One region of the Plantibacter lichenum genome, then DNA from elsewhere that is predicted to be linked to it. Evidence: predicted binding sites of a transcription regulator. Region 1 holds the regulator's gene; each other region holds the start of a gene.
What was found. Region 1 encodes LexA, which represses DNA repair genes until DNA is damaged. Its sites were predicted from a motif close to TCGAACANNTGTTCGA; they were not measured.
Positions count from the first base shown of each region.

Region 2: a site for LexA is predicted at 3,680-3,695, ahead of ruvC (crossover junction endodeoxyribonuclease RuvC). Genes of this name have one in related genera too.
Region 3: a site for LexA is predicted at 1,753-1,768, ahead of ACQ3HB_RS11795 (HNH endonuclease signature motif containing protein). Genes of this name have one in related genera too.
Region 4: a site for LexA is predicted at 5,470-5,485, ahead of ACQ3HB_RS01490 (HNH endonuclease signature motif containing protein). Genes of this name have one in related genera too.

Region 1 covers NZ_JBOBFT010000014.1:31,306-38,791, forward strand. Annotated here, with positions in the region: gene ACQ3HB_RS17145 (histidinol-phosphate transaminase) at 1-1,058, opposite strand, end outside; gene ACQ3HB_RS17150 (LysM peptidoglycan-binding domain-containing protein) at 1,134-1,601, opposite strand; gene lexA (transcriptional repressor LexA) at 1,871-2,563, shown strand; gene hflX (GTPase HflX) at 2,743-4,320, opposite strand; gene ACQ3HB_RS17165 (class I SAM-dependent methyltransferase) at 4,362-5,003, shown strand; gene dapF (diaminopimelate epimerase) at 5,184-6,065, opposite strand; gene miaA (tRNA (adenosine(37)-N6)-dimethylallyltransferase MiaA) at 6,130-7,044, opposite strand; gene miaB (tRNA (N6-isopentenyl adenosine(37)-C2)-methylthiotransferase MiaB) at 7,091-7,486, opposite strand, start outside.
Region 2 covers NZ_JBOBFT010000012.1:95,244-102,729, forward strand. Annotated here, with positions in the region: gene secD (protein translocase subunit SecD) at 1-849, opposite strand, end outside; gene ACQ3HB_RS16120 (preprotein translocase subunit YajC) at 912-1,286, opposite strand; gene ruvB (Holliday junction branch migration DNA helicase RuvB) at 1,359-2,393, opposite strand; gene ruvA (Holliday junction branch migration protein RuvA) at 2,390-3,016, opposite strand; gene ruvC (crossover junction endodeoxyribonuclease RuvC) at 3,013-3,627, opposite strand; gene ACQ3HB_RS16140 (YebC/PmpR family DNA-binding transcriptional regulator) at 3,742-4,500, opposite strand; gene pdxT (pyridoxal 5'-phosphate synthase glutaminase subunit PdxT) at 4,645-5,247, opposite strand; gene pdxS (pyridoxal 5'-phosphate synthase lyase subunit PdxS) at 5,237-6,142, opposite strand; gene ACQ3HB_RS16155 (HIT family protein) at 6,315-6,893, opposite strand; gene thrS (threonine--tRNA ligase) at 6,890-7,486, opposite strand, start outside.
Region 3 covers NZ_JBOBFT010000007.1:226,175-233,660, forward strand. Annotated here, with positions in the region: gene ACQ3HB_RS11795 (HNH endonuclease signature motif containing protein) at 255-1,724, opposite strand; gene ACQ3HB_RS11800 (FtsK/SpoIIIE domain-containing protein) at 2,227-6,750, opposite strand; gene ACQ3HB_RS11805 (FHA domain-containing protein) at 6,944-7,486, opposite strand, start outside.
Region 4 covers NZ_JBOBFT010000001.1:325,895-333,380, reverse strand. Annotated here, with positions in the region: gene ACQ3HB_RS01495 (family 78 glycoside hydrolase catalytic domain) at 1-3,688, shown strand, start outside; gene ACQ3HB_RS01490 (HNH endonuclease signature motif containing protein) at 3,954-5,291, opposite strand; gene ACQ3HB_RS01485 (uracil-DNA glycosylase family protein) at 5,737-6,315, opposite strand; gene ACQ3HB_RS01480 (GNAT family N-acetyltransferase) at 6,312-6,920, opposite strand; gene ACQ3HB_RS01475 (TetR/AcrR family transcriptional regulator) at 6,924-7,486, opposite strand, start outside.

The DNA.
Region 1 (7,486 bases):
AGGGCTTCGAGGAACGCTGTCGTCTCCGCCTCTGTCCCTGCAGTCACCCGCAGGTGGTTCGGGATGCCGACGTCACGGATGAGGATGCCACGAGCGAAGAGCTCCTCGAAGACCGCGTTCGGATCGTCGACCCCGCCGAAGAGGACGAAGTTCGACCCGCTCCGGTGCGGCTGGTAGCCGAGCGCTTCGAGCTCGACCACGAGGCGATCGCGCTGGCCGCGGATGTCGTCGACCATCGCGAGCATCTCCGCGGAGTGGCGGAGCGCCGCCGTGGCCGCCGCCTGGGTCAGAGCGCTGAGGTGGTAGGGCAGCCGGACGAGCCGGAGGGCGTCGATCACGGCAGGGTCGGCCGCGAGGTAGCCGACGCGGACGCCTGCGAATGCGAACGCCTTGCTCATGGTGCGCGAGACGAGGAGACGCGGACGGCCTTCGAGGAGCGTCAGCGCGCTCGCCTCTCCGTCGGGCGCGAACTCGGCGTACGCCTCGTCGACGACGACGATTCCGCTCGACGCCTCGTAGACGGCCTCGATCGTCTCGAGGGAGAGCGGCGTGCCCGTCGGGTTGTTCGGCGAGCACAGGAAGATGACGTCCGGATCCGATTCGCGCACCTGGGCTGCGGCCGTCTCCGGGGAGAGCTCGAAATCGGCGTCTCGGGTCGCTGCGATCCAGGTGGAGCCGACGCCCGCGGCGAGCAGCGGATACATCGAGTAGGTCGGGGTGAACCCGAGCAGCGAACGGCCGGGTCCGCCGAACGCCTGGAGGATGTGCTGCAGGACCTCGTTCGATCCGTTTCCGGCCCACACCTGTTCGGCGGTCACGCCGTGGCCGAGGTAGCGGGCGAGCGACTCGCGCAGTTCGGTGAACTCGCGGTCCGGGTACCGGTTGACGGTCAGGACTGCGGCGGCAAGGGAGGCGACGATGTCGTGTGCGACGTCCTCAGGGATGGGGTGCGTGTTCTCATTGACGTTGAGGGCAACGGGCACGTGGGCCTGCGGAGCGCCGTAGGGGATCTTCCCCCGAAGGTCGTCGCGGATGGGGAGGTCGTCGAGAGCGGTCACCCGTCAATCGTACCGACTACACCGCCGCAGACCGGCGAAACAGCCGTCTCATCGACCGACGCATCGACCGGCTGCTCAGCTCGCGTACTGCTGCGGGATGGCGAGACGCTGCCCCGGCTCCACACGAGCGGTGGACAGCTGATTCAGGTTCATGATCTCCGCGATGACATCCCTCGGGTCCGCCGACGGCGCGATCGACTCGGCGAGCTCCCAGAGGGACTCCCCCGGGTCGACCGTCACGTAGGTGAACTGGACGGACTGACCGGCTACCCCGGGCCCCGACGCCGCAGCGGATCCTGCGCCGACGGACAGCACGGCTACGGCGACGACGAGCGGGAGGGCTGCGAGCACGGTGAAGACCACGCGGCCTCGTCGTGTGAGACGGAGTCGCGAGTGCGACAGTGCCGTGCGTGAGGGCGTCGATGCGGATCCGGGCACGGCCCGTGCGGACATCGCTTGTGTCGGCATCGCTTGTGTCGGCATCGCTTGTGTCGGCATCGCTTGTGTCGGCATCGACGGGAATCCGATGAGTGCTGCAGTCATGACTACCTCCAAGTGCTCGTCTGCAGGAAGTGCGGGTCTTCCTGACGAGGTTTCGCATCCGGTGTTCGGCCAGGAGCACCGGATGCGAAGCTATGTTCCGAATATATCTTCGATTGTTCGAATGTTCAAGCACGTCTTCGGATCTATTTCCTCGAAAACCTGCGACACGCTCGAACGAATGTTTGTCTCTGGCACTCGGGTTGGATACAGTTTCGAGTGTTGGAACGAGTACACCAGCACCCACTGACACTGGTCCGGGCAGGAGCGACATGGCAGCGAACGGTAGGAGCGACGGGGCTCAGGAACGAACGGGCACACGCCGGAGGAAGAGCCTGAGCGACAAGCAGCTCGCCATCCTCGACGTGATCCAGCGCGCCGTCGCATCCCAGGGGTACCCGCCGAGCATGCGGGAGATCGGCGACGCGGTCGGTCTCGCCTCCCTGTCGAGCGTGACCCACCAGCTCAACCAGCTCGAACTGAGCGGGTACCTGCGTCGCGACCCCAACCGGCCGCGTGCGCTCGAGATCCTCATCGATCTCCCGAGCGCCGTCGAGGGCAGCGTCCCGGAGACGGCCCCGCCCGTCGGCGACGCAGCCATGGTCCCGCTCGTCGGCCGCATCGCAGCCGGCATCCCCATCACCGCTGAGCAGCAGGTCGAGGAGATCTTCCCACTCCCCCGCCAGCTCGTCGGCAAGGGCGAGCTCTTCATGTTGAAGGTCGTCGGCGAATCGATGATCGACGCCGCGATCTGCGACGGCGACTGGGTCGTCGTACGCGAGCAGAAGACGGCGGAGAACGGTGACATCGTCGCGGCCATGCTCGACGAGGAGGCCACGGTGAAGGTCTTCCGCCAGCGCGACGGCCACACCTGGCTGCTCCCGCGAAACTCCGCGTTCGAACCCATCCTGGGCGACCACGCCGACGTCCTCGGCAAGGTCGTAGCCGTTCTTCGCAGCGTCTGACGCGGGCGGCGCCCCGCACTCGGGCCCCGAACACGACGAAGGGCCGGATCAAGTCGATCCGGCCCTTCGTCGTTGCTCCGCCAGCTAGGCGTTCGCTGCGACCCGCCCACGCACGTCGCGCCTGGATTCGATGATGTTCTTGATCGATGCCGTGGCACGCAGCTGCAGGATCAGCCGATTCAGGCCGTCGGCGCGACCTCTGCCGGATGGGCTGCGAGGAGCTCGCGAGCGGCGGCGGGCGCGACCGCGAACGGTTCGAGCAGCGCAGCGATCTCGTCGTTCACGAACGCGTGCACGATCGTGCCGTGCTCGTCGTACGCCGTCTCGACGACCTTGCCGCGCTCGTGCAGAATCGTCACGAGGTCGCCGCGTTCGTAGGGCACGAGGACGTGCAGCTCGCGGCTCGGCGAGGGCAGCACTGCCTCGATGCGCTCCATGAGCTCGTCGATGCCGGCGCCCGTGCGGGCCGAGACGAAGATGCCGTCCGGTTCGAGCCCGCGGAGGACGAGCAGTTGCCCGTCGTCGACGAGATCGGACTTGTTGAAGACGACGAGTTCGCGGATCCCGCGTGCGCCCACCTCGCCGATGACGTCGCGGACTGTAGCGATCTGGCCGGCGGGGTCGGGGTGCGACGCGTCGACGACGTGCACGATGACATCGCTGTCCGCGACCTCCTCGAGCGTCGAACGGAACGCCTCGACGAGCTGGTGCGGCAGGTTGCGCACGAAACCGACGGTGTCGGCGAGCGTGTACTCGCGGCCGTCGGAGGTCACGTTCCGGCGCACCGTGGCGTCGAGGGTCGCGAAGAGCGAGTTCTCGACGAGGACGCCGGCCTTCGTGATGCGGTTCAGCAGGCTCGACTTGCCGGCGTTCGTGTACCCGGCGATCGCGACCGACGGCACGGTGTTCCGCTTTCGGTTCGCGCGCTTGGCCTCGCGGGCGGGCTTCATGGCGACGATCTGCTTCCGGAGCTTCGCCATCCGGGTGTGGATGCGACGGCGGTCGAGTTCGATCTTCGTCTCACCCGGGCCGCGCGAGCCCATGCCGGCTCCGGCGCCGCCGACCTGTCCACCGGCCTGACGGCTCATGGACTCACCCCAACCGCGAAGGCGGGGAAGCAGGTACTCGAGCTGCGCGAGTTCGACCTGGGCCTTGCCCTCACGGCTCTTGGCGTGCTGACTGAAGATGTCGAGGATGACGGCGGTGCGGTCGATGACCTTGACGCCGACCGCGTCTTCGAGCGCGCGGCGCTGGCTGGGCGCGAGTTCGGAGTCCGCGACGACGGTGTCCGCGCCGAGCGCCTTCACGATGTCGCGCAATTCGAGCGCTTTGCCGCGGCCGAGATAGGTGCTGGGGTCCGGGTGCGGACGCCGCTGCAGCATGCCGTCGAGCACGACCGCACCGGCGGTCTCGGCGAGGGCCGCGAGTTCGCGCAGCGAGTTCTCCGCCTCGATGAGCGATCCCTGCTGGTAGACGCCGATGATCACGACGTTCTCGAGCCGCAACTGGCGGTACTCGACCTCGGTGACATCCTGCAGCTCCGTCGAGAGTCCGGCGACACGCCGAAGGGCCTGTCTGTCCTCACGATCGAACTGCTCGCCGTCGTCGGAGGTGCCGCCGGCCGTGTTCTGCGCCTGCAGAGCCGCTGCGTTGCTGCCGAAGAGGGAGTACCCGGACGACTTCGATGCGGCGCTCGACAACACCCGATCGACGACGTCGTCGGTGGTGGGCTGGATCGATTCGTCTGGTTTCGTCATCGCATTAACCCTACTTCCTTACTCTCCGGTACGTTTCCTGTATGGCACAAGAGCACTATTTCACTCCTGAACCCGGCAGCGAGTTGAAGCTCCGCCCCATCAGCGTCTCCCTCGGCGGGGTACAACGTCAGTTGTCCTCCGCGAGCGGCATCTTCAGCCCCGACCACATCGACACGGGCACCCAGGTGCTCCTCGCCAACGTTCCGACGCCCCCGCCCGGTGGCAATCTGCTCGACATCGGGTGCGGCTGGGGGCCCATCGCGCTCTCCCTGGCGCTGGCGTCGCCGCACGCCACTGTCTGGGCTGTTGACGTCAACGAACGTGCCCTCGAACTCACGCGCATGAACGCCGAGCGTCTCGGCCTCACCAACGTCAACGCCGTCCTGCCCCAGGATGTTCCCGATGACCTGGTGTTCCGTACGATCTGGTCCAACCCGCCCATTCGCATCGGCAAGGACGCACTGCACGAGCTGCTCATGCACTGGCTGCCCCGGCTCGACGTGGATTCGGACGCGTGGCTCGTCGTCCAACGGAACCTCGGCTCCGATTCGCTCCACCGATGGCTCGAGAACGAGCTGCCTGCCGAGTTCCAGGTCACGCGCGATGCCATCGGCAAGGGCTACCGCGTGCTCAAAGCGCGCCGACGCTCGGCGAACGCCGTCGACGACGAGCCCACCGACTGAGCCAGGCGCTTCCTGCGACGCCCAGCCCCACCGCTCGCGCAGTCCGTGCCTGTTCACAACTCAGGACGGGCGCGGCGTGTCGCGCGCGAAAGGCCGCGCGGCGACGCCGACACACCGCAGCGCTCCTGAGTTGTGAACACCAGGAGTGCTGAGGCTCCGCCCGATCGTGCGCGCTGGACCTCAGGCGAGGGTGATGGATCCCGAGTAGACGAGCGTCGCCGGGCCCGAGAGCGAGACGTGCTCCCCGTCCTCCGCAGGGAACATGCGAACGCCGAGCGTCCCGCCGGCCACCTCGACGCGCCAGTCGTTGGGTGCTGCTTCACCGGCCCAGTAGCGGAACGCGAGTGCTGCGGCCGCGGTTCCGGTGCCACAGCTGAGCGTCTCACCGCTCCCCCGCTCGTGGACGCGCATACGGATGCGTGCGATGCCGTCCGAGACGAGCGGGTCGCCGGGGACGACGAGTTCCACGTTCGCGCCGTGCTCGGGAGCAGGATCGAGCTGCGGGACGTACGTGAGGTCGGCCTGCTCCAGCTCTGCGTCGTCCGCGACGGCGACGACGATGTGCGGGTTCCCGACGTCGATGCCGACCCCGGGGCGAGCGACGGGCAGTTCCTTGATCCGGACGAGCGTTTCGCGCTCGTCGAGCTGCCACCGGCCGAGGTCGACCGTGTAGCCGACGGCAGCGGTCTGCACGTCTCGGACGCCGGCACGGGTGCCGATCGCGATCGTCTCGCCGCGGCCGAGCGTCGCGTGGCCGCGCTCGATCAAGTAGTGGACGAACACACGGATGCCGTTGCCGCACATCTCCGCGATCGACCCGTCCGCGTTGTGGTAATCCATGAACCACTCGGCGTCGGCGTCCTCCGCGAGTGCGGCGGCGCCGGCTTCGAGCTTCGAGGAGCGGACCGCGCGGATCACGCCATCGGCGCCGATCCCGAAGTGGCGGTCGCAGAGCGCCGCGATCTGGTCCGCGCTGAGCGGCTGTTCACCGTCCGGGTCGGAGTACAGGACGAAGTCGTTGCCCGTGCCGTGGCCCTTGGTGAAGTGCAGTGTGAACGCCATTCGACCAGTCTAAAGGGCCGTGATGAACGGTTCAGGCCTGTCGGATCGCACCCGCTCCGACGACTCAGATCCCCGCGGCCGCAGCGGCCAGATCCACCAGGTGCGGTTCGGCTGCGTCGATCCAGACGCTGTCCGGCGATCGTTTGAACCAGCTGACCTGGCGCCTCGCGTATCGCCTCGTCAGCCGTTGCGTCTCGGAGATGGCTTCCGTCTCCGTCATCGTGCCGCGGATCTGCTCGGTCGCCTGCGCGTACCCGATGGCGCGTTTCGCCGTCGCCCCGTCCTCGAGGCCCTGCTCGAGGAGTCTTCTGGTCTCGTCGACGATGCCGTCTCGCCACATCTCCTCGACGCGTGCGTCGAGACGCGCCACGAGTTCCGGTCGCGGGACGCTCAGCGCGATCGTCCGGAGCGGACGCCACGGCACGGGCGCCTCCGGCAGCTTGGCGCCGTGGCCTGATTCAGCGAGTTCATGCACTTCGAGCGCGCGGACCACCCGACGGCCGTTGGCTGCGTCGATGCTCGCAGCAGTGATCGGATCCGCCTCACGCAAGCGGGCGAAGAGTGCGCCGACGCCCTGGGAGACGAGTTCGCCTTCGAGGCGTTCCCGGAGCGCTTGATCGCGCGCGGGGAATCGGAAGTCGTAGACGACGCTCGAGACATACAGACCGGAGCCACCGACGATGATGGGGGTCGCACCGCGGGCGATGATCTCGTCGATCGCGCTCCTGGCGACCGGCTGGTACCACGCGACCGATGCCTCCTCCGTCACGTCGAGCGCGTCGAAGAGGTGGTGCGGCACGCCGCGACGCTCGCCCTGCGGGAGTTTGGCCGTGCCGATGTCCATGCCACGGTAGAACTGCATCGCGTCGGCGTTCACGATCTCCGCCGAACCGCCCGAGGCGATGATGCGTTCGGCGAAGTCGAGCGAGAGGTTCGACTTCCCCGTGCCCGTCGCGCCGACGATCGCGATGAGCGTCATGCTGCCACGTTCGAGAACGGGAGGACGACCGCGGATTCGCGGAGGGTCACCGGCGTTCGCCGTCCGACGGATCGTAGATCGGCATCGTGCCAACGCCGGGGACCGTCATCGAAGGAGCGCCGACGCGGAGTCCCGGCAGTCCGAGCGACACGCGAGCCGGGCCGTCGGACGGGCCGGTCGAAGTCGGAACGCCGCAGGACTCCGCCTGCGCACGATCCCAGGCATCTCCCGCGCGAGTCCGCCGGATGTCGAGCGCGGAGCCTTCTTGGGCGTCCGCGATCAGGTGGAACGGAGCCGCCTGCGTGATCGTCACGGTGACGACGTCACCGGGTCGTGGGATGTCGGAACCCTCCGGAACGTCGAAGTGCACGAGGCGCGAGTCCTCCGCACGGCCGCTCAACCGGTGCGTCTCGGCGTTCTTCTTGCCTTCGCCGACGGCGAC
Region 2 (7,486 bases), on a different contig from region 1:
GCCGTCGAGCACGATCGCGAACTGGTTCTGCGGGCTCTGCAGCGAGGTCAGGCGACCGGTGACGTCGGCGAAGAGCTTGGTGCCACGTGCGTTGAACACGGGGTACACGGCCCACTCGCCCGTGCTCGCGCCGGACTGGGTCGTCTTGATGCCCGCGCTCGCGTCGGACAGATCCTCGCCAGTCACTTCGACGGGGCCGAGGATGTACTTGAACGAGCCGTCGTTCTCGCACGTGATGAGCGGCTTGTCGGCGGGAGCAGCCGATGCGTCGAGTCCGTCGTCCGCGGCACAGTCGAACGCCTGGAATTCGGCGTAGAGCGCCGGTGTGACGTAGTTCAGGTCGCTCGCGTTCGTGGGCTTCGCGGTCGGCGTGCTCTCGAGCCCGGGATCGGGTGTGGGGTACGGCGTCGACTTGCCGTCCTGACCCATGAAGGTGTTGGACGGCTGACCGGGCGTCAGCTGCTGTGACGTGAGCACCGGTCGGAACTCGAGCTTGGCGGACGCCTGGATGCGCTTGAGCGTCTCGTCGTCCGGCGTTCCCGGGATCGACACGACGACGTTCTGGCCCTGCGTCGTGATCTCAGCCTCGGACACGCCGGACGCGTCGACGCGTTCACGGATGATCGAGACCGCCTGGGTGAGCTGCTCAGACGACACCGTCTGACCGGACTCCACCTTCGGCGCGAGGATGATCTGCGTTCCGCCCTCGAGGTCGAGGGCGAGCTTGGGCGTCCAGGAACTCCCACCCCAGATCACCCCGGCCGCATTGATCGCGAACAAACCGATGATGATCACGCCAAGCCACGTGAGCGAGCGCCACGCTTTCTTGACCGGGGTCGACTTTGCCAAACTCGGAACTCAGCTTTCTCTGCCTGCGACGGCATCACTGTCGTCGCACGGGAAGGTTGGTATTAGTCGTCGCTCTTCTTCTGGTTCGACTGGTCTTCGATCCGCTGACCGAATTCAGGCGTCCCAGCTGCGGTCTCGTCCGTGATGGACTCGACTGCAGGAGCGTCGGCAGGCGTCTCGACGACGGGCTCCGGAACGACGCTACCGGCGAAACGCGGGTCGATGGTCACGATGATTCCCGGGGCGATCTCCACGTCTGCCTTACGGGCGTCGCGATCCATCGAGATCAGGGTACCGTACACGCCGAAGCCCGTGAGCACCTCTGCTCCGGGGACGAGCTTGGATTCGGTTGCAGCAGCAGCCTTCTTACGCTTGTTGTTGCTCACCATCATGAAAACGATCATGACGCCGGCGAGGCCGAACAGGACGAGAGTCATTGCATCCACGAGGGGAACCTTCCAGAGGGGTATGGGGGTCGGACACGCCGTCGGCGCACCGCCAAAGGGTAATTATAGGTGATCGAGCGTGGGCGCTTGCTGAGAAGGTGACCTGCCGAAGTGCTGCCAGGCGTTCCGAGTCGCGATCCTGCCGCGAGGCGTCCGCGAGATGAGCCCGATGCGGACGAGGAACGGCTCCACGACGGACTCGATGGTCTCCGGCTCCTCACCGACCGAGACCGCGAGCGTGTTGAGGCCGACGGGTCCGCCGTCGAAGCGGTCGAGCATCGCCTCCATGACCGTGCGGTCGAGGCGGTCGAGGCCGAGCGCGTCGACGTCGTAGAGCTCGAGGGCTGCGCGCACGGTGGCGAGGTCAGCAGCTCCCCCGTGCACGAGCGCGTAGTCGCGGACGCGGCGGAGCAGGCGGTTCGCGATGCGCGGAGTACCGCGGCACCGACCGGCGATCTCCGCGATCGCCTCGCCGTCGATCGTGAGCCCGAGCATGTCCGCCGTGCGCGCGAGCACCTGCTGAAGTTCCGACTCGTCGTAGAACTCGAGGTGCGCAGTGAAGCCGAAACGGTCTCGGAGGGGGTTCGGGAGGAGCCCGGATCGGGTGGTGGCGCCGACGAGCGTGAAGGGGGCGAGTTCGAGCGGGATGCTCGTCGCTCCCGCGCCCTTGCCCACCATGATGTCGATGCGGAAGTCCTCCATCGCGAGGTAGAGCATCTCCTCAGCCGGCCTGGCCATGCGGTGGATCTCGTCGATGAAGAGGATCTCTCCCGGCGTGAGCGACGACAGGACCGCGGCGAGGTCGCCGGCGTGCTGGATGGCCGGACCGCTCGTGAGCCGCAGCGGCTTGCCTGTCTCGTGCGCGACGATCATCGCGAGCGTCGTCTTCCCGAGACCGGGAGGGCCGGCGAGCAGGATGTGGTCCGGCGTGCGGTTCTGCATGCCGGCGGCCGTGATGAGCAGTTGCAGCTGCCCACGCGCTTTGCTCTGGCCGACGAATTCGGAGAGCGACCGCGGGCGGAGCGCGCCCTCGAACGCGAGCTCGGCGTCGGATTCCGGTTCAGGGTTCGTGAGGTCGTCGTTCTGGGCGTCGCTCATGAGGTGCGTCCTGCGGAGTGCGCCGGACCGAGCCGGGCGAGCGCGAGGCGTAGGAGCGCGGGAACGGCGACCAGGTCGGTGGCTGAAGCGTCTGCTGAAGCATCGACGACGGCCTGGACCGCGGTCTTCTCAGGCCAGCCGAGGCCGATGAGGGCCGTGACGACGCGTTCGGAGATCGCCGATGCGTCGACGACTGCGCCGCTCTTCGCCGCCGTGGGCGGGGTGACCCGCAGCTTGCCGGTGAGCGAGAGGACGATGAGCTTCGCCGTCTTCGGGCCGATGCCGGACACCTTGCGGAACGGCGCGTCGTCGTCCGCGGCGACCGCAGCAGCGATCTGATCCGGCGTGAGCGAGCCGAGCACTCCGAGCGCCGACTTGGGACCGACCCCCGTGACGCCGAGGAGCAGCTCGAAGACCGCGAGTTCCTCCGACGACCGGAAGCCGAAGAGCGTGAGCGAGTCCTCGCGGACGATGAGCGTCGTCACCAACCGCGCCTCCTCACCGATGCGGAGCGAGAGCGCGAGTTCCGGGACGACCTGCACGGCGAAGCCGATGCCGCCCACTTCGATCACGACGACGCTCCCGAGAGCGCTGAGGACGGGGCCACGTACGGAGGAGATCACGATCCAAGCCTAGGGCGAGCGACGGACACGGGGTGCTTCGACGTGCGCTCCGCCGCCTGCCAGGCACGTTGGGCGGGGGTGAGGCCGGCACCGGCAGCGGCGCCAGGCATCGACTGGGACACGGCAGCGGCCGTACTCGGGCGCCACGCGTGGCAGATCGCGAGGGCGAGCGCATCCGCGGCGTCCGCCGGCTTCGGCGCCTCGGCGAGCCCGAGGATCCGTGCGACCATCGCCTGCACCTGCTTCTTGTCCGCCTGGCCGTAGCCGGTGACCGCGGCCTTCACCTCGCTCGGCGTGTGCAGCCCGACGGGAATGCCACGTGACGCGGCCGCGTGGAGCGCAAGCCCGCTCGCCTGAGCCGTGCCCATGACCGTGCGGACGTTGTGCTGCGCGAACACCCGCTCCACCGCCATCGCGTGCGGAGCCGTGCGTTCGATGAATTCCGCGATGCCCTCCGCGATGGCGAGCAGCCGGAACTCCAAGGGAAGGTCCGGATCGGTCCGCACCACCCCGTACTCGACGAGCACGGCTGTGCGGTTCGGCTCGACGTCCACGACGCCGACGCCGCATCTGGTGAGCCCAGGATCGATGCCGAGCACTCTGAGCGTCATACTCCGAGGTTAACGACCAACGGGTCGCCCGCAGCGCGGGCGACCCGGAGTGTCGTACATCCGTTCGAATCGAGGCGCTCCTGTGGGGCGCCCCCGAGGGACGGCTCTCGGCGACTACTCGTCGGCTTCGAGCTCCGCCTGGACCTCCGGCGAGATGTCGAGGTTGCTGTAGATGTTCTGCACGTCGTCGTTGTCCTCGAGGGCGTCGATGAGGCGCAGGACCTTGCGAGCGGTCTCGGCGTCCACCTCGACCTTCAGGCTCGGGACGAACGCGACGTCCGCCGAGTCGTAGTCGATGCCGGCTTCCTGGAGCGCGGCGCGCGTCGCGACCATGTCGCTCGGGTCGGTGATGACCTCGAACGTCTCGCTCTCCGTCACGACCTCTTCCGCCCCTGCGTCGAGCACGGCGCCGAGGACGTCGTCCTCGGTCGTGCCCTCGGCCTGGACGACGATGAGGCCCTTGCGGTGGAAGTTGTACGCGACACTGCCCGGGTCGGCCATGGTGCCGCCGTTGCGGCTCATGATCGTGCGGACGTCCGCTGCGGCACGGTTCTTGTTGTCGGTGAGGCACTCCACGAGGAGTGCGACGCCGTTCGGGCCGTAGCCCTCGTACATGATCGTCGTGTAATCGATCGACTCACCGGCGAGTCCCGCACCGCGCTTGACGGCGCGGTCGATGTTGTCGTTCGGGACCGAGGTCTTCTTCGCCTTCTGGATGGCGTCCACGAGAGTGGGGTTGCCGGAGAGGTCGGCTCCGCCCATCTTGGCGGCGACTTCGATGTTCTTGATGAGCTTCGCGAACGACTTGGCGCGACGGCTGTCGATGACGGCCTTCTTGTGCTTGGTCGTTGCCCACTTGGAGTGTCCGGACATGTGCTCCCTAACTGCGTGAAAAGAACCCACCCAGTCTAGAACAGCTGCGGCACGCGTGCCGTCAGGCGAGCCGCCGGAGGCCCGACCGACCGTAGAGAGGCCCGTGAACAGGCCTCTGCGCAAGCTCAGGCGCTTGCGCAAAGCTCAGACGGCTGCAGCCACCTTGGTGAGGAAGTACGCGTGGAAGCGCGTGTCACCGGTGACTTCCGGGTGGAACGACGTGCCGAGCAGGTTGCCCTGCTCGACGGCGACCATGCGGCCGTCCGGCAGGGACGCGAGCGGTGTGACCGACTCCCCCGCCGACTCGACGATGGGCGCGCGGATGAAGACCGCGTGCACGGGCGGTTCGCCGAGGACCGGGATCTCGAGATCGGTCTCGAACGAGTCGAGCTGCGAGCCGAAGGCGTTGCGACGCACCGAGACGTCGAGGCCGCCGAGACTCTGCTGCCCGACGATGCCGTCGACGATGCGGTCCGCGAGCATGATCAGCCCCGCGCACGTCCCGTAGACCGGCAGACCGTCCGCGATCGCCTGCTTGAGCGGCCCCTGGAGGTCGAACGTCCGCGAGAGCTTGTCCATCACGCTCGACTCCCCACCGGGGATCACGAGGCCGTCGACGGCAGCGAGCTCCTCCGGGCGTCGGACGAGCGTGACGCTCGCTCCGAGCCCGGAGAGCACTGCTGCATGTTCGCGGAAATCGCCCTGGAGGGCGAGGACGCCGACGCGGGGCGAGCTGCTACCAGCCACGCTCGGCGAGGCGGTGCGGCGCCGCGAGGTCGGAGACGTTGATGCCGACCATCGCTTCACCGAGTCCGCGGGAGACCTCGGCGATGACGGCCGGGTCGTCGTAGAACGTGGTGGCCTTGACGACGGCTGCCGCACGCTGAGCGGGGTTGCCCGACTTGAAGATGCCGGAGCCGACGAACACACCGTCCGCGCCGAGCTGCATCATCATGGCCGCATCGGCGGGGGTGGCGACGCCGCCGGCGGTGAAGAGCACGACGGGGAGCTTGCCGGTCTCGGCAACCTCGACGACGAGGTCGTACGGAGCCTGGAGTTCCTTGGCCGCGACGTACAGCTCGTCCTTGCTCATGGCGCTGAGGGCCGCGACCTCGGACTTGATCTTCCGGATGTGCTTCGTCGCCTCGGAGACGTCGCCTGTTCCGGCTTCGCCCTTCGAACGGATCATGGCCGCACCCTCGTTGATGCGACGCAGCGCCTCACCGAGGTTCGTGGCACCGCAGACGAAGGGGATCGTGAAGTTCCATTTGTCGATGTGGTTGACGTAGTCCGCGGGGCTCAGGACCTCCGACTCGTCGATGTAGTCGACGTCGAGGGCCTGGAGGACCTGCGCTTCGACGAAGTGGCCGATGCGGGCCTTCGCCATGACGGGGATGGAGACCTCGGCGCGGATGGCGTCGATGAGGTCGGGGTCACTCATGCGGGCGACGCCGCCCTGCGAGCGGATGTCTGCGGGGACGCGCTCGAGCGCCATGACGGCGACGGCTCCTGCGTCTTCGGCGATGCGGGCCTGCTCAGCTGTGACGACGTCCATGATGACGCCGCCCTTCAGCATCTCTGCGAGGCCGCGCTTCACGCGGTTCGAGCCGTATTCTCCGGTGGACGTGGCGCTATCGGTCATGGTGTCGATTCTACTCGTGAGTGGTGTGGTGGATCGCCGTCCACCGTCCAGGAATTGGACTGGCGGGCGGCAGCGGTTGTGGTGCGGATGCCTGCGTCGTGGGGCCGGTGGGTGCTGCTCAGCGAGGTTCGGCTGCTCGGCTCGGTACGGGTGATCGGCTTGGTTCGGGTGGTCAGGCGTCGTCTGACGGCCACGCGTCGGCGATGGCCTTCCGGACGTCGCCGAGGAGCTGTGGCAGGGCTTTCGTCCTGGCGATGATCGGGAAGAAGTTCGCATCGGTCGCCCACCTCGGCACGATGTGCTGGTGGAGGTGCGCGGCGATGCCGGCCCCTGCGACCTGACCCTGGTTCATCCCGATGTTGAACCCGTCGTTCCGCGAGACCTGCTTCACGACGCGCATGGCCGTCTGCGTGAGGTTCGCGATCTCGACGACCTCCTCCTGCGTCGCGTCGTCATACATCGCCACATGGCGGTACGGGCAGACGAGCAGGTGCCCCGAGTTGTACGGGAACAGGTTGAGCAGGACGAAGGCGTGTGTGCCGCGGTGGACGATGAGCGCTCGCTCGTCGTCCATCGACGGCGCCATGCAGAACGGGCAGCCGTCGTCGTCGGGCTGGCCCTGCTGGATGTAGACCATCCGATGCGGGGTCCACAGCCGCTGGAACTCGTCCGGAACTCCGGCGAAGTCGCTCGACGCCTCGAGTTCGGCGTCGGCGAGTCCGCCGTCGCCGAACCCGTGGTCGTCGGTCATGCTGGCAGCTCCTCCGCGCCGTTCACGAGCACGCGCTGGGCGATCGACTCGCGGATGCGACGGATCGCGTCCTCGACGGGCACGCCGTTCTCCTGCGTGCCGTCGCGGAAGCGGAAGCTGACCGAGCCGTTGGCCTGGTCCTCTTCGCCCACGATCAGCTGGAACGGGACCTTCGCCTTGGTGTGGTTCCGGATCTTCTTCTGCATCCGCTCATCGGACGAGTCGAGCTGGGCGCGGATCCCGAGCGCCTTGAGCTGAGCGATGACGGAGCCCAGGAACTCGCCGTATTGCTCGGCGACGGGGATGCCGACGACCTGCACGGGCGCGAGCCACACCGGGAACGCTCCGGCGTAGTGCTCGAGGAGGATCGCGAAGAACCGTTCGATCGAGCCGAGGAGTGCGCGGTGGATCATGGCAGGCTGCTTGCGCGTGCCGTCCGCTGCCGTGTACTCGAGCTCGAAGAGCTCAGGCTGGTTGAAGTCGAGCTGCACGGTGGAGAGCTGCCAGGTCCGGCCGATCGCGTCGCGGGCCTGCACGGAGATCTTCGGACCGTAGAACGCGGCTCCGCCAGGGTCGGCGACGAGCTCGAGGCC
Region 3 (7,486 bases), on a different contig from region 1:
TTGTCGTCACCGACGTCCGCGGTGCCTTCATCATGTAAACACACACCCGTGGTTCACCCAATGGGCACCACTCCCCATGCCGCTCCTGGTGGTTGCTGAGCCTGTCGAAGGGAAGGGCCCACCGATCCGAAGCGTCCCCACTTCGACAGGCTCAGTGACCGGGTGCAGGGTCGGTCCCTGAGCCTCTCGAAAGGAAGGGTCCACCGATCCGAAGCGTCCACACTTCGACAGGCTCAGTGACCGGGTTGATGTGGTCATGTGTCGGGGAGTGGTTCGAGGGGGTACCAGTCCGGAGGATCCGGTTCCGTGGTGAACACCTGACCACTCGGACTGATCCAATGCAGCACCCCGTCTGGGCCCGGCTTGAGGGACCAGTTGGTTTCGTGCTTGAGGTGGTGATGCTTCGGACACAGGTGCGCAAGGTTGCCCACGTTCGTTTCACCTCCCTCCGACCACGGCACCGTGTGATCCAGTTCGCACCCCTTCGCGAGGCGGTTGCAGCCCGGTGCTCGGCAGTGCGTGTCTCGGATCGCGAGGGCTCGTTTCATGTCGACGGGTGGGACGTATCGTTCTCGACTGACCGAGAGGACCGTCCCGGTCTCGGGATGCGTCAGGATCCGGGTGAAGGACTTCGCGTGCACGCTCAGCCGGACCGCAGTCTCCGGATCGATGGGACCGTAGCCTTCGAGGGAACCTGGTTGGTGCTCGTGGCCAAGGATCGTCAGCACCGGGACCGTCACATGCACGGTGGGGATGATGCCTTCCGTGATGTCCTCGATGCTCGGGAGCGGGCCGACACCCAGAGCGGGCTCTACGCTCGGACGGCGCTCGTCACGGTCAAGGACAGCCACGTTCCGTGTTGGTGTGACCGCCGTGTCGTCCATGGACGCGGCGGGGCGCGCTGGTACTGACCGTGCCGCCCAGGTCGGGACCTCGTCGTCCTCGACCCTGGGGTGAGTAGTTTCGGGCGCCGCGACCGTGGCTGGAGGGCCGGAGGACGCCGTGACACCGTAGAGGAGCAGGCTCTGGGCGTTGTCGACCATCAACTGCGCACGCGTCCGCGGGTCACCGCGGCGTTGCGTGTTCGCGGTGAGGTCGGCGAGGCGGTTGTAGGCGGCGGTCGCGATGGTCGCCGTGGTGAGGATCGACAGCCACGACATCCCGTCCGGTGCCGGGGACAGGGTCACGTGGCGGTCCTGCCTGGCCCGGTGATGCCGGGTACCGATGGTTTCCGGGTGGAGCTTCTCCCGCAGCTGCCGGGCGTACTGCTTCAGCTGGGCGGCGGTGCGGGTCTGTGCGAGGGGCAGGATCCGGGTCTCGAACTCGATACGGTCCGCAGGGTCGACATCCGCGAGCTGCTCCACGATCACCCGGGCATGCCCGACCGAGATCGAACCCCCGGAGAGCGCAGCAAGCGTGGCAGGGAGGTGGTCGACGAGGACTCCGGACTCCGCGATGCGATGTTGGATCGTGCGCTCCGGAACCCTCGTCATCGCCGAGAGTTCCAGGTGCAGGGAGAGGCGGGCGAGGTCCTTCGCCCGGGCCGGGGTCGTGCCGGGTGGAGCGAGCGTCAACGCGGTGAGATCGGAGAGACGGGCGGCCTCAGCGAAGAGATTTGCCCTGCGTGCTTCGGCTGTGGCGATACAGACGTCTTCCGCGACGATCTGCTCGCCGAGGCTCGTGAGACGAGCGGCGATCGCGTCCGGAGTCGAAGGTATGTCCACTCATCAAGAATACCAAGGACCCGTGTTCTAGAACAGGCGTTCGAAGGGATTGTGGAGAACTTCTGCGCACCTGGACCCCACACTTCTACAAGCTCAGTGACCGGGACCACACTTCGACAAGCTCAGTGACCGGGGCTGAGAGGCGCGGGGCATCGTGAGGGCAACGCACTTCGACAAGCTCAGTGACCGGAGCGAGAAGCGCGGCGGCATTGCGAGGGCAACGCACCTCGACAAGCTCAGTGAACGGAACGGATGGAGTGCGGAGAGACGGACGACCACAGCACTTCGCCGGGCTCAGCGACCGGGTCGGGCTCCGGGCTCCGGGAACTGGGCCTGTCGAAGGGCGATCGCCCGTGCAACCAGCGAGATCACCACCCGGACGGGCTCCGGGCTCTGGGAGGCGCTTCGACAAGCTCAGCGACCGACGCGGACGCCTCCGGAGCCCAGCGACCGGAGCGGACGCCTCCGGAGTTCTCAGCGACGGGGCGGACGATTCCGGAGCTCAGTCGACGGGGACGAAGGCATCAGCGAGCGGCACCTGCACCCGCACGAGCGCACCACGCGACGCGTACATGCCACGGCCCGGCGGGAAGTCCCGACGGGCGAGCCGTGGGAACGTCGTGCGGAGGACGAGATCGCCCTCCATCTGCTCCGGCTGCAACAGGATGCCACGACGAGCACTCTTGATCTCGCCCATGAGCGGCCACGACGACGCCCAGCCGGACACCTCGTTCTCGGCGATCACAAGGTGGTCGCTCCGCTTGATGGTCTTGATGAGTTCGACGAGCGGCGGGTCCGCGATGCCGTTGAGGTAGTCGGAGATCGTCTCGATCACCACGACCGTCCGCTGGGTCGTGGTCTCCGCAGCGATCGCTGCCGACAGCATCTTTGCCTGCTCCGCGATCGCCTCCGGAGTCACCGCGGAGTCGTCCCAGTCGAGCGTGCGCAGGAGCTCGGACCGGCGGCTGCCGAAGTACACGAAGCGGGACGACGGGTCGAACCGACGAACTGCGGCGAGCAACGCGGCGACGGTGTTCGTCCGCCCGCTCCCGGGCGGGCCTCCGACGAGGAACGCACCGGTCGGGTCGAAGCCGATGGGCGCGAGGTCCGTGTCGCCGATGCCGAGGACGGGCTGGCCGGCGACGAGGGCGGGCAGCGCCTCAGCAGGCAGTTCCTTGGGGAGCGAGCCGATCGGTGGTGTCGTGATCGTATTGCCGCTGCGCACCATCGCTTCGGCCAGCCGGACGGTGGCCGCCGACTGATCGGCGAGCACGGGAGAACCGCCGAGAATCGCGACCTGCGTCTCGAGGCCGTCGACGATCGCCCGCCCCGGTACGGATTCTGCGCTCAGGATGTCCTTCGGCACACCGAGGATCTGGTACCCGGTCTCGTCCGCGAGGCGCAGCACGATCTTGCGCTGCACACCGGAGCTGATGTTCGTGGGTACGGAACCGGGGCGGTCTGCGCTGAAGGCGACGTTGATGCCGAGCTGACGCCCGTCGGTGATGAACTGTTGGAAGAGCGCGTACCAGGTGGACAGGCCGAGCGTCGTCTCGAACTCCTGCCGGAAGGCTTGGAAGCCGTCGACCACGAGGAGGATCCGGCGTTCGTCGTGGCGTCCCGTCACGCGCCGGTAGTCGGTGATGGAGGAGGCGTTCGCCTCGGCGTAGCGGAGGCTGCGGTCGTCGATCTGCTCCTTCAGGAAGCGAAGGAGCCGGATGACCCGTTCCTGGTCGTCGCCCGGGATGATCGAGCCGACATGCGGGAGCGCTTCGAGCATCCGCAGGCTGCCTGCGCCGAAATCGAGCCCGTACACCTCCACCGGTCCGCCGCGAGGTGTGATGCCGGCGGCCGTCGCGAGGGTCCGGAGCGCCGTGCTCTTGCCGGAACCGCCCGTGCCGAAGACCGCGATGTGTCCGTCGACGTCTGGCCGGAAGTACACGGGCTTCTGCTCTTGCGAATCCGGGAGGTCTGCGACGCCGATGAGGAGTTCGGCGTCGGTGCGCTGGCGCAGCCGACCGAGGTCGTAGACGCTCGCGAGTTCGTCGAGCCAAGGTCGACGCGGAGGCGGGATGGCGGCCTCGGTCGCCGCTTCGATGATCTGCGACACGATCCGCTGCTGGTCCGTCGGTCCGAGGTCGCGGTCCTCGTCGGCTTCGGCCCCGCGCGGTTCCTCCCAGCGCGTCTCGCCGCCGAACCGGAGCTCACGGACCTCGATGTCGGACCGCTTCGGTTCGTCGTTGGTCCAGCCGCCCGCGTATCCGGACTGGAACGCGGTGAGTCGACCCGGACCGGTCTTCGCGATGCCGCGGCCGGGGACGCCCGGGTCGAAGTGTGCGGCGTCCTTGACGCCGACGACGTCCTGGCTGTCCGATTCGTCGGCCATTCGCAGCGCCACTCGGAGGTTCGTGTTGGCTCGCAGGTTGTCCTTGATGACACCGGCCGGGCGCTGTGTAGCCATGATGAGGTGGATCCCGAGCGACCGGCCCCGCTGTGCGATGTCGACGACGCCGTCCACGAACTCCGGCACCTCACCGACGAGGGCGGCGAACTCGTCGATCACGAGGACGAGCGCCGGCGGGCTGTCTGGGTCGCCGCGCTTCTCGAGTTCGAGGAGGTCCTTCGCCTTCTTGCGGTTGAGGAGATGCTCCCGGAAGTGCAGTTCAGCGCGGAGGCTCGTGAGCGCGCGTCGGACGAGGTGCGGGCTGAGGTCGGTGACGAGGCCGACGCAGTGCGGCAGCGTGACGCAATCGGCGAAGGCCGAGCCGCCCTTGTAGTCGACGAAGAGGAATGAGACGCGGTCGGGGCTGTACTCGGCGGCCATGCCGAGCACCCACGCCTGCAGGAACTCGCTCTTGCCGGCCCCCGTGGTGCCGCCGACGAGGGCGTGCGGACCCTGCGCGCGGAGGTCGAGGTGCATCGCGTCGACGCCGGACGAGCCGACCGTGGCACGGAGGCCTCCGGCGCGACGGGGCCTCGGGACTGCGCCCGGCGTCCGGTCGTGGATGGAGGAGTTCTGCCGCCAGCGGTCCACGACGGCGTCGCTCGATGACGCGAGGTCGGATCCGAGGAGCGTCACCATCGAGACCGAGCGCGGCAGGTCGCTCGAGTCCTCCACGAGCGCTCCGGCATCGATGACCGAAGCCATGCGGCGCGCGTAGTCGAGTGCGGTCTGCGGATCGACGTACTCCGGCCGAGCGTCCTCGATCGTGTAGCCGAGTCGCACGAGCCCGACGCTCGCCGGGGCGTCGACGCCGGAGCCCGCCTCGGGGACACGAAGGAATGTGCGGCACGCCGCGGGGAGGGACTGGACGTCCGGCCCGATCCAGATGGGGAAGACACCTGCATCGGCTGCGATCTCGGCCAGCTGGACGAGCCGCGCACGATCGACGCCGGCGTCGTCCGAGACGAGGAGGACGACCGATGGGACGGGTGACTTCGTTCCGGTGTCGCCGCCGCCCTTCGTGCCCACGTCTGCGCCACGTTCCTGTGCCGCGTGCTTGTCGTCGAGGGCGCCGCGTCGTGACGCCTCGGCGCGCGCGTCCTTGAGCCGAGTCGCCACCAGCTCCTCGATCGCCGACAACAGCAGGTTGCCGCTCGACACGCTGTCCGCGAGGTGGTTGGCCTCGAGCGGGCTGTGGGGGGACGAGGCGTGCGGGAGCCATTTGACCCAGGAGAGCGACGACGACCACGAGGGTGAGACGATCGCCGAGACGACGAGCTCTGCGGGCGAGTGCAACGCCGTCAGCTGCACGAGCACGGCATTGACGGCGCCGCCAGCGGTCTCCGGCGAACCGGCGATGCCGAGGGCTCCCGCGTCGTACAGGTTGTCGATGATCGGGACGTCCGCGACCATCCCGAACTCCTCTTTGACGGCCTCCAGGCGCTTCTGGAACTCGGGGAGATAGCCGTCGCGTGCTTTGCCGGAGATCTCGTTGCGCGAGGGCATCGTGCCGACTCCCAGCCGGACGTTGAGGAAGGCCCAGTGCTCCGGACGCCGCGTCCACAGCAGGGGCCCGCGTGTGAGGGCCTCCGTGAGCGCTTCCGATGTGGACGGCGCCTCGCGCATCCGGACGTCGTGCTCGATCACGCGTTCCTCCGCCAACTGCTCCTTGAGCGAGGCGAGCCGTTCGTCGAAGATCGCGATCTGCTTCTTGAGCTGGCGCTTGTTGCGCCCGCGCCCCGTGAAGTAGTTGCCGACGAGCATGAGCGGGGTCATGGCGATGAAGAGGAGCGAGATGGCGCTCTTCGTGATGATGAACATCGCCCCGCCGACGAGGATGGGCGCGACCATGGCGAGGAGCGGGAACGGCTGACTCTCGCGCTCCGTGGGCGGCTCCGGTGCCGGGAACTCCTGGCCTGCGTAGCGGTGCTCAACGCGAGGCGAGCGGTTGAAGAACAACGGCCCGGCCTTCGGAACGACTCCGGACCTGGCGACCGTGTCCGAGTAGGCGAGCTCGACCTCGGAGTCGCCGATGAGCATCCGCTCGCGGTCGGTGACTCGCAGGCGCTGCACGATGCCGCCGTCCACGACGATGCCGTTGGCCGCGCCGAGGTCGATGACTTCCAGCTCGGCACCGATCTCGACCCGCGCGTGACGCTTCGAGACGAGTGGATCGCTGAGCACGACGTCGCACGACGGGTCCCGACCGATCGTCCAACTGCCGGCCGGGAGCGTGAACTCGCGTCCGGCGTCCGGGCCGTCGAGGACACGGAGCACGGCGATCGTCGGGGCATGGCCGGTGCGCGCGGAGGCGTAGTACACGCCGGCGTCCGCGAGTTCGATGACGGCGCCGGAGCCGACCCAGGCCTCCCCGATGGCGGCCTCGGGAGGGAGCGGGAGTGTTTCGCTGGATCCGGGCAACCGCGCGTGGAGGGTGAACTCTGCCGAGGCGGAGTCGGGGCCCTGCGGGTCCACTCGCGCGATCGTGCTCGCGACCTCCGCGATGCTTGCGGCGGCGTCCGTGGTCACGACGATGTCGTCGACGGTCCCCGTCGGTCTCGTGAGCGTGAGCTTGATGCGCATCGGTGATCCCCTGTCGGCTCGCGGTCGCAGTGCCGAGCCTCGATCAGACTATCGACAGCCCCGAACAGGACGTCCGCGGCGTGGCCGCTGTGGAGAACTCCGCGCGCAGATCGGCCTGTGAGGCATCGTTCAGCGTAGCCGCGGAGCCGTGCCGATTCGATGGGGAGCGCTCCCCATCGAGACCCGAATCTACTCAGCCCCGCCGAACGACGATCGCGAACTCGCCGACGGTGATCGTCGATCCGGGCTCCGCCGTCACGGTCGTTCCAGGGCTGCACACGACGACGGCGCCGGACGCATCGGTGACGGTCGTGCCGTTCGTCGAGTGCAGATCCGTCACCCGGAGCGCGCGGCGTCCGACGGTGATGGCCGTGTGTGTCTTCGACACCGACATGCGGGGGTCGAGGACGGCGACGAGCCTGGCGCCCGCGTACTCGGGTTGCGCGGCCGGGTTCCGCCCGATGAGCACGCTCGAGTCGAGCGCGACGGGGTCCCCGTTGGGGAGTTCCAGGATGAAGCCGCCGGCGACAGGCGAGACGACAGTGGCTTCGTCGATCGCGGCTGCGACGGGCACGGGCACGACGGGCACGGGCACGACGGGCGCAACAGGCGGAGTTGGCGCCGCAACGACGACCGGTAGAACCTGCACGTCGGGCGCCGCACGCGGGGCGCCGGGCAGAAGACCGGCCGGCACCTGAATGAGGCCGGGCGGGACCTCGATGCGAGGAGGCACGAC
Region 4 (7,486 bases), on a different contig from region 1:
CGCGGATACGGCCAAGCGCGTCGCGGCATCGCTCGCGGCCGACGTCACCGCGAAGGGCGACAAGCTCAACACCGGCTCGCTCGGGAGCAAGTACCTCCTCCCGGTCCTCACCGAGTACGGCTACGAGCAGCTCGCCTACAACGTCGCCGTCCAGACCGCGTACCCGAGCTGGGGCTACATGATCGAGAACGGTGGGACCTCGATGTGGGAGCACTGGTCGCTCGAAGCGCGCTCGCGCGGGCACTACTTCCTCGGCACCGTCGATGACTGGTTCTACCACTACGCCGCCGGCATCCGGAGCTCCACGACCACGGGGTACCGCGACATCACGATCGCTCCCGCGGTCACGAAGCAGCTCGACTGGGCGAAGGCGACGACGGACACCCCGTTCGGTCCCGTCTCCGTCGATTGGAAGCGCACCGCCGGGAAACTCACGCTCGCCACGCACGTGCCCGTCGGCTCGACCGGCATCGTGCGCGTCCCGGCCGACAACCGCTGGGCGGTGACCGAGGGTGGCAAGCCCCTGACCGACGCCGACGGGAAGCTCCGCGAGGGTGTGCGATCGATCGAGCAGGCCACCGGTGCGTCCGGCGCCGAGGTCGTCGTGACCGTCGGCTCCGGCGACTACGCCTTCGAGGTGAATGATGCCGCGGGTGCTGTCGGCGCCGTGCTCGATCGATTCGACGCGCTCCAGACCCAGGCGGACGCATCGCTCGCCGCCGGCACGATCACGGCCGGGCAGCACGAAGCGCTCTCCGCACTCGTCGCATCTGGACGGTCGAAGGCCGCGGACGCGCTCGTCCTCGCCGGAGCAGGCTCCGCCGTCGACGCAGCGAAGGGACTCGCAGACGTGCTCGGGACGGTCGGATCGATCGACGAACTGGTCGCCGGATTCGGTGATGCCGCGCTCGTCGCGGCCGCTGGCGCCGTGCGGACGGCCGTCGATCAGACGATCGCCGCGCTCCTCGGGATCAGCGGAACCGCGAAGCTCGACGCCTCCGCGGTCAAGCCGGGACTCCCGGCAGTGGTGACGGCGACGCTCACCAACGCGGGTTCCGGTGGTTCGGGTGCCCCCGGTGCGGCGCTCGGACCGGTGACCGCTGCGCTCGCCGGACTCGACGAGGCCTGGAAACCCACGCCGACCGATCCGCTGAAGCTCGCCGACAGCGTCGCCGTCGGCGCCACGGCGGCCGGGGACCTCGGCTTCACCGTTCCGGCCGATCGCCTACCTGGAGAAGCTGCGGCATCGGCCGTGTTCTCCTACCGGTTCAACGGTGCCGACGTCGGTCTCGTCGTCCCGTTCACCGTCGTCGTGGACTCGCCCGTCGAATTCTCGAGCCTCACCGTCGATCCGACGACCGTGGCTCCCGGAGCGTCGAGCACGCTCACCGCGATCGTCCGGAACGGTGGCTCCGCTCCCGTCGCCGGGCACCTCGAGGTGACCGTTCCCGACGGCTGGACGAAACCGCTCCCGACGGCCGACGTACTCATCGCGGCGGGGGAGTCGGCGACCGTCTCGGTGCCCGTCTTCGTACCCGTCGGCGCTGCGCAGGCATCGCTCACGGCATCGATCGGCGCCGCATTCCGGGCCGGTGACGTGACGCTCGCGAACGGTTCGGCGAACCTGACCGTCGCGCTCGCTCCCGTCCCCGATCCGAACACCGGATACGACCACGTCGACCTCGGCGAGAGCGGAAGCGAGCAGGCGCACAACCTGACCGCGTCGTCGTCGTCCGGGACGAACTCGGAGGCCGGTGTCACGAGGCGTTACGCGGGACACCTGACGAACTTCTCGTACTTCGAATTCGACACGGCCGTCGTCGCCGGCAAGCCGTTCGTCATCCGCGCCACGGAGACGTACGACCGGCCGCAGACGAAGAAGTACAAGGTGTACGTCGACGGGGTGCAGGTCGCGCTGCGCCAGTTCAGCCACACGGGCGGTGTGGGAACGGAGACCTACGAGTTCGTGGTCGACGGTTCGCTCGCCACCGACGGTTCGGTGCGGGTGAAGTTCGAGAACCTCGACGACCACACCTTCTACGACCCGTCGATCGCCGATGTGTGGACGCTTCCGGCGCCCGCCGATGTGACGGCGCCGCAGGTGGTCCTGAGCGCCGATCCGTCGACCCCGAACCGGGCGACGGGGTGGTACACGGCATCGCCCGTCACCGTCTCGGCGACTGCTCGGGACGATCGGGCCGGTGACGTCGTCATCGAGACGGCCGTCGACGGCGGTCCGTGGACGGTGACGAACGCGCCGCTGGCCGTGACCACGGACGGCTCACACGAGGTCAGGGCTCGAGCCACCGATGCCGTCGGCAACGTGTCGGCGGAGCAGGTGCTCGCCCTCAAGCTGGACACGGTGGTTCCGGAGACGATGGCGAAACTCGGTGACGGGTTCGTCGACGGCGTCGCGAAGAACCGCGGAACGGTCGACTTCACCGCCGCCGATGCGACGTCGGGCGTCGCTTCGACGAGCTTCCGCGTGAACGGCGGCGAGTGGAGGCAGGGTTCGTCCGTCGTCGTCGACCAGGCCGGTGCGTTCACGATCGACTTCTTCTCGGTCGATGCCGCTGGCAATCGTGAGCTGTCGAAGTCGATCAGCGGGACGATCGTGATCCCCGATGTGACGCCGCCGACCGTGACGGCGTCCGTCTCGAAGCCGGGAGCGAACGGCTGGTACCGCTCGGGCGCCGCGCTCTCGCTCGCCGCTGAGGACTCGGGTTCCGGGGTCGCCTCGGTGGAGTACCGGTTCGGTGCATCCGCCGGTTCCGCTGCTGGATCCGCTCCGGCCGACGGGACCGCTTGGGTCTCGTACACCGGCCCGGTGACGCTCCCCGAAGGCAGGACGGTCGTCGAGTATCGGGCGACCGATGTCGAGGGCAACTTGAGTGCCGTCGGTTCGCTGACCGTTCCCGTGGATGCCACGGCCCCGACCGTCTGGGGCTGGCTGTCCGACGCCGGTCGGGTGACCGTCGTCGCGACCGACCCTGGTCCGGCTGGTGTTGGTGTTGGTGTTGGTGCCGGTGCTGGTGCCGGTGCCGGTGCCGGTGCTGATGGTGGTGGTGCGGGCTCCGGGATCGCTGCGGTCGAGTACTCGCTCGACGGATCGACGTGGGTGACCGGCCTCTCGCAGCTGGTCGCGAAGGAGGCGAAGCCGCAGACCGTGCAGGTGCGGGCTGTGGACCGCGCGGGGAACCGTGGCGAGGTCGTATCGTTGACGCGGTCGGTGACGCCTCCGGCCCTGTCGGTCACGGGTGGATCGCGTCTGCTGATCGAGGCGAGCGGCTTCGGCGCCGCAGTGTCGGTCCGGGTCGAGTTGCACTCGGATCCGGTCCTGCTGGCGACGGTCACCGCCGACGCTGCTGGGATCATCGCGACGATCGCCGACGTTCCAGCCGACTTCCCGTCGGGCGAGCACCGGCTGGTCCTCGCTCCAGTGGCAGACGGTTCTGGCACACCGGGGAACCCCGGCAACGGCGGCACCGTCACGGTTCCCGTCGGGGTGATCGCTTCGACCGGCTTCGATCCGATGCTCCCGCTCGCGTTCGCCGTGCTCCTCGTGGCCGTCGGTGCCTGGTTCGTGGTCCGGCGTCGTCGTGAACTGGTCGGTGTCGGTCACGGACGTGGTGGCTTCGCCGGTGGGTCCGGCGGTAGGTCCGGCGGTGGCGCCGGTTCCGCCGGGTAGCCAGATCCGGGTGGCCAGATCCGGGTGGATGGCGGCGGTGGTTCCGCTGCTATCCGCCCCAGCTGAGGCGGTCGGGTCGTCTCTGCTCCAGCGGGTGCGGGCGCTTCGGCCCCGCACCCGCTGTGGTGTGCCTCGGTCCCTGAGCTTGTTCCTCGGTCCCTGAGCCTGTCGAAGGGTTGAGCTCACGGATCCGGGGCGTCCGCACTTCGACAAGCTCAGTGACCGGGTGCTGGGTCGGCGAGACTCAGGGACCGGGTGGACGCGCTCAGGGACCGGGTGCGTCGCCGTCAGCTTCCGGGAGGGGTTCGAGGGGGTACCAGTCCGGAGGATCCGGTTCCGTGGTGAACACCTGACCACTCGGACTGATCCAATGCAGCACCCCGTCCGGGCCCGGCTTGAGGGACCAATTGGTTTCGTGTTTGAGGTGGTGATGCTTCGGACACAGGTGCGCAAGGTTGCCCACGTTCGTTTCACCTCCCTCCGACCACGGCACCGTATGGTCCAGTTCGCACCCTTTCGCGAGGCGGTTGCAGCCCGGTGCTCGGCAGTGCGTGTCTCGGATCGCGAGGGCTCGTTTCATGTCGACGGGTGGCACGTATCGTTCTCGACTGACCGAGAGGACCGTCCCGGTCTCAGGGTGGGTGAGGATCCGGGTGAACGACTTCGCGTGCACACTCAGCCTGACCGCGGTCTCGGGGTCGATGGGACCGTAGCCTTCGAGGGAACCTGGTTGGTGCTCGTGGCCAAGGATCGTCATCACCGGGACCGTCACATGCACGGTGGGGATGATGCCGTCCGTGATGTCCTCGATGCTCGGGAGCGGGCCGATACCCAGAGCGGGCTCTACGCTCGGACGGCGCTCGTCACGGTCAAGGACAGCCACGTTCCGTGTTGGTGTGACCGCCGTGTCGTCCATGGACGCAACGGGACGCGCTGGTGCTGACCGTGCCGCCCAGGTCGGGACCTCATCGTCCTCGGCCATGGGTGGCGTCGTGGGTGCCGCGACCGTGGCTGGAGGGCCGGAGGACGCGGTGATCCCGTAGAGGAGGAGGCTCTGGGCGTTGTCGACCATCAACTGCGCACGCGTGCGCGGGTCACCCCGGCGCTGCGTGGCGGCGGTGAGGTCGGCGAGGCGCTTGTAGGCGGCGGTCGCGATGGTCGCCGTGGTGAGGATCGACAGCCACGACATGCCATCAGGTGCCGGGGACAAAGTCACGTGGCGGTCCTGTCTGGCCCGGTGATGCCGGGTACCGATGGTTTCCGGGTGGAGCTTCTCCCGCATCTGCCGGGCCAGCTGCTTCAGCTGCGCGGCGGTGCGGGTCTGCGCGAGGGGCAGGATCCGGGTCTCGAACTCGACACGATCCGCCGGGGCAACATCGGTGAGTTGCTCCACGATCACCCGGGCATGCCCTGCGGAGATCGACCCGGCAGCCAACGCCGAAAGCGTGGTGGGGAGGTGGTCGGTGAGGGTTTCGGACTCGGCTATGCGGTGTTGGATGGTGCGCTCCGGAACCCGCGTCATGGCAGAGAGTTCCAGGTGCAGGGAGAGGCGGGCGAGGTCCTTCGCTCGGGCCGGGGTCGTGCCGGGTGGAGCGAGCGTCAACGCGGTGAGATCGGACAGGCGGGCGGCCTCGGCGAACAGGGTGGCCTTGCGTGCTTCGGCGGCGGCGATACAGACGTCTTCCGCGACGATCTGCTCGCCGAGGCTCGTGAGACGAGCGGCGATCGTGTCCGGAGTCGAAGGTATGTCAACTCATCAAGAATACCAAGGACCCGTGTTCTAGAACAGGCGTTCGAAGGGATTGTGGAGAACTTCTGCACACGTGGACCCCACACTTCGACAAGCTCAGTGAGCGGGCTGGGGCGACGCTCTTCGACACGCTCAGTGACCGGGAGTGAGAGGCGCGGCGGCATTGCGAGGGCAACACGCTTCGACAAGCTCAGTGACCGGGCTGGGGTGAGGCACTTCGACAGGCCCAGCGACCGCGGCCCAGCGACCGGGGCCCCGTGACCGGGCGGGGTCAGTGCCTGGGCGCGAGCGCCCGCCGTCAGGGCCGCAGGGCGTCAGCGACGAGCTCGCGCAGCACCGGCACGATCTCGGCCTGGAACCACGGGTTCTTCGCCTGCCACCGGAAGTTCAGGGGCGACGGATGCACGATCGGGAACAGCGGCAGATGATCCCGGTATCCACGCACCGTCTCCGTCAAGGACACCGAGGACGGCAGGCCCAGGTACTGGCGCTGCGCGTATCGACCGACCAGGACGGTCAACCGCACATCGGGCAGTTCGGCGAGGATCCGCGGATGCCACAGGGTGGCGAACTCCGGGCGGGGAGGCAGATCGCCGCCCTTCCCTCGCCCCGGATAGAAGGCGTCCATCGGCAGCACGCCGACCGCCGGTGCCGCGAACTGCTCCGCGGAGACGCCGAGCCAGGACCGCAGGGTGTCGCCGCTCGCATCCGTGAACGGCGCACCACTCTCCTGCGCTTTGCGGCCGGGTGCCTGTCCGATGACGAGCACGCGCGTCCGGGGGGCGACCCGGTAGATCGGCGCGTATCCCAACTCCCGTGCCCAAGCATTGCTCGGGTCGGCGATCATCTCCTCGCGGATCTGCGCGAGCGTGCTCATGAGCCGTCCCCGGGGTCGGCCGGGACGTCCCGAACCCAGCGGATCTCGCCGTCCTCCAATTCGGGAGTCGGCGCGAGACCCAGATGCGCGGCGACCGCGGCGGACGCGACATGATCCGGGTGGATGAAGGCGACCACGCGTGTGATGCCGATGCCGGCTGCGTCGAGTGGGCGTCCTTCACTGGCGACCAACCATTCGACCATCGCAGCCGCCGCCTCGGTCGCGTAGCCGCGCCCCTGTGAAGCGGGGCCGATCACCCAGGCGACGTCTGCCTGCAGGCCGCCCGGGAGTTCGTCGTCCGGCGAGTCCCCGCCGGGCGCGGTGTGCACCGTCGCCCGCACCGTCGCCTGCACCGTGCCCACGCTCGGTCCCGACCGCTCCCGGACCACCCAGTTCAACCAGCCCTGTGAACCGTCCGGCGAAGCGCCCACGCTCTGGCGCCGATACCGGGCTTCGAGCTCGGCGTGTGAGGGCGGTTCGCCGCCGATGAAGGTGTGGAGCGACGGCGAGGCGAGCACGTCGACCATCGCATCGGCATGGTCGACCGACAGCGGCTCGAGCTCGAGTCGCTCCGTCCGAATCGGTTGTGCGCGTGCCCACTCCATCGCTCAGCTCACCGGCTCTTCGAGGTGCAGCAGGCTGAGGCTGTTCTGCCACAGCTGGTCGAGCTGTGTTGGGTCGTTGAAGAGCTTGGCGAACAGGACGAGCCCCTCGAGCTGGGCGACGATCGCCTTCGCCGTCGTGCGCGGATTACCCGCGATCGTACTCGTGCCCTCACCCGCTGCTCCGCGGATCGTGTCCTCGATCAGGTCGATCTGCTCGTCGAAGATCTCCTGCACCCTGGTGCGCACGGGATCGTCTTGGCCGCTGACCTCGAGCGCGAGGTTGCCGAAGATGCAGCCCGTGACCGACCCCGTGCCGACGAGGGCGTCCCGCTGCACCTGCGCGGTCGCCTCGAAGAGCGCGCGCAGGCGGTCGATGAGCGGTTCCGGGGTGTCCAGGATCGTCGTCCAGTCGTGCCGCTGCTGTACCCAGTGCTCGTCGACGACCGCCAGGACGAGCGCCTGCTTGGAGGGGAAGAAGTAGTAGAAGCTGCCCTTCGGCACGCCGGCCTCCGTGCAGATCTCGGAGACGCCGATGGCGCTGTACGCGCGTTGGCCGAAGAGCCGCG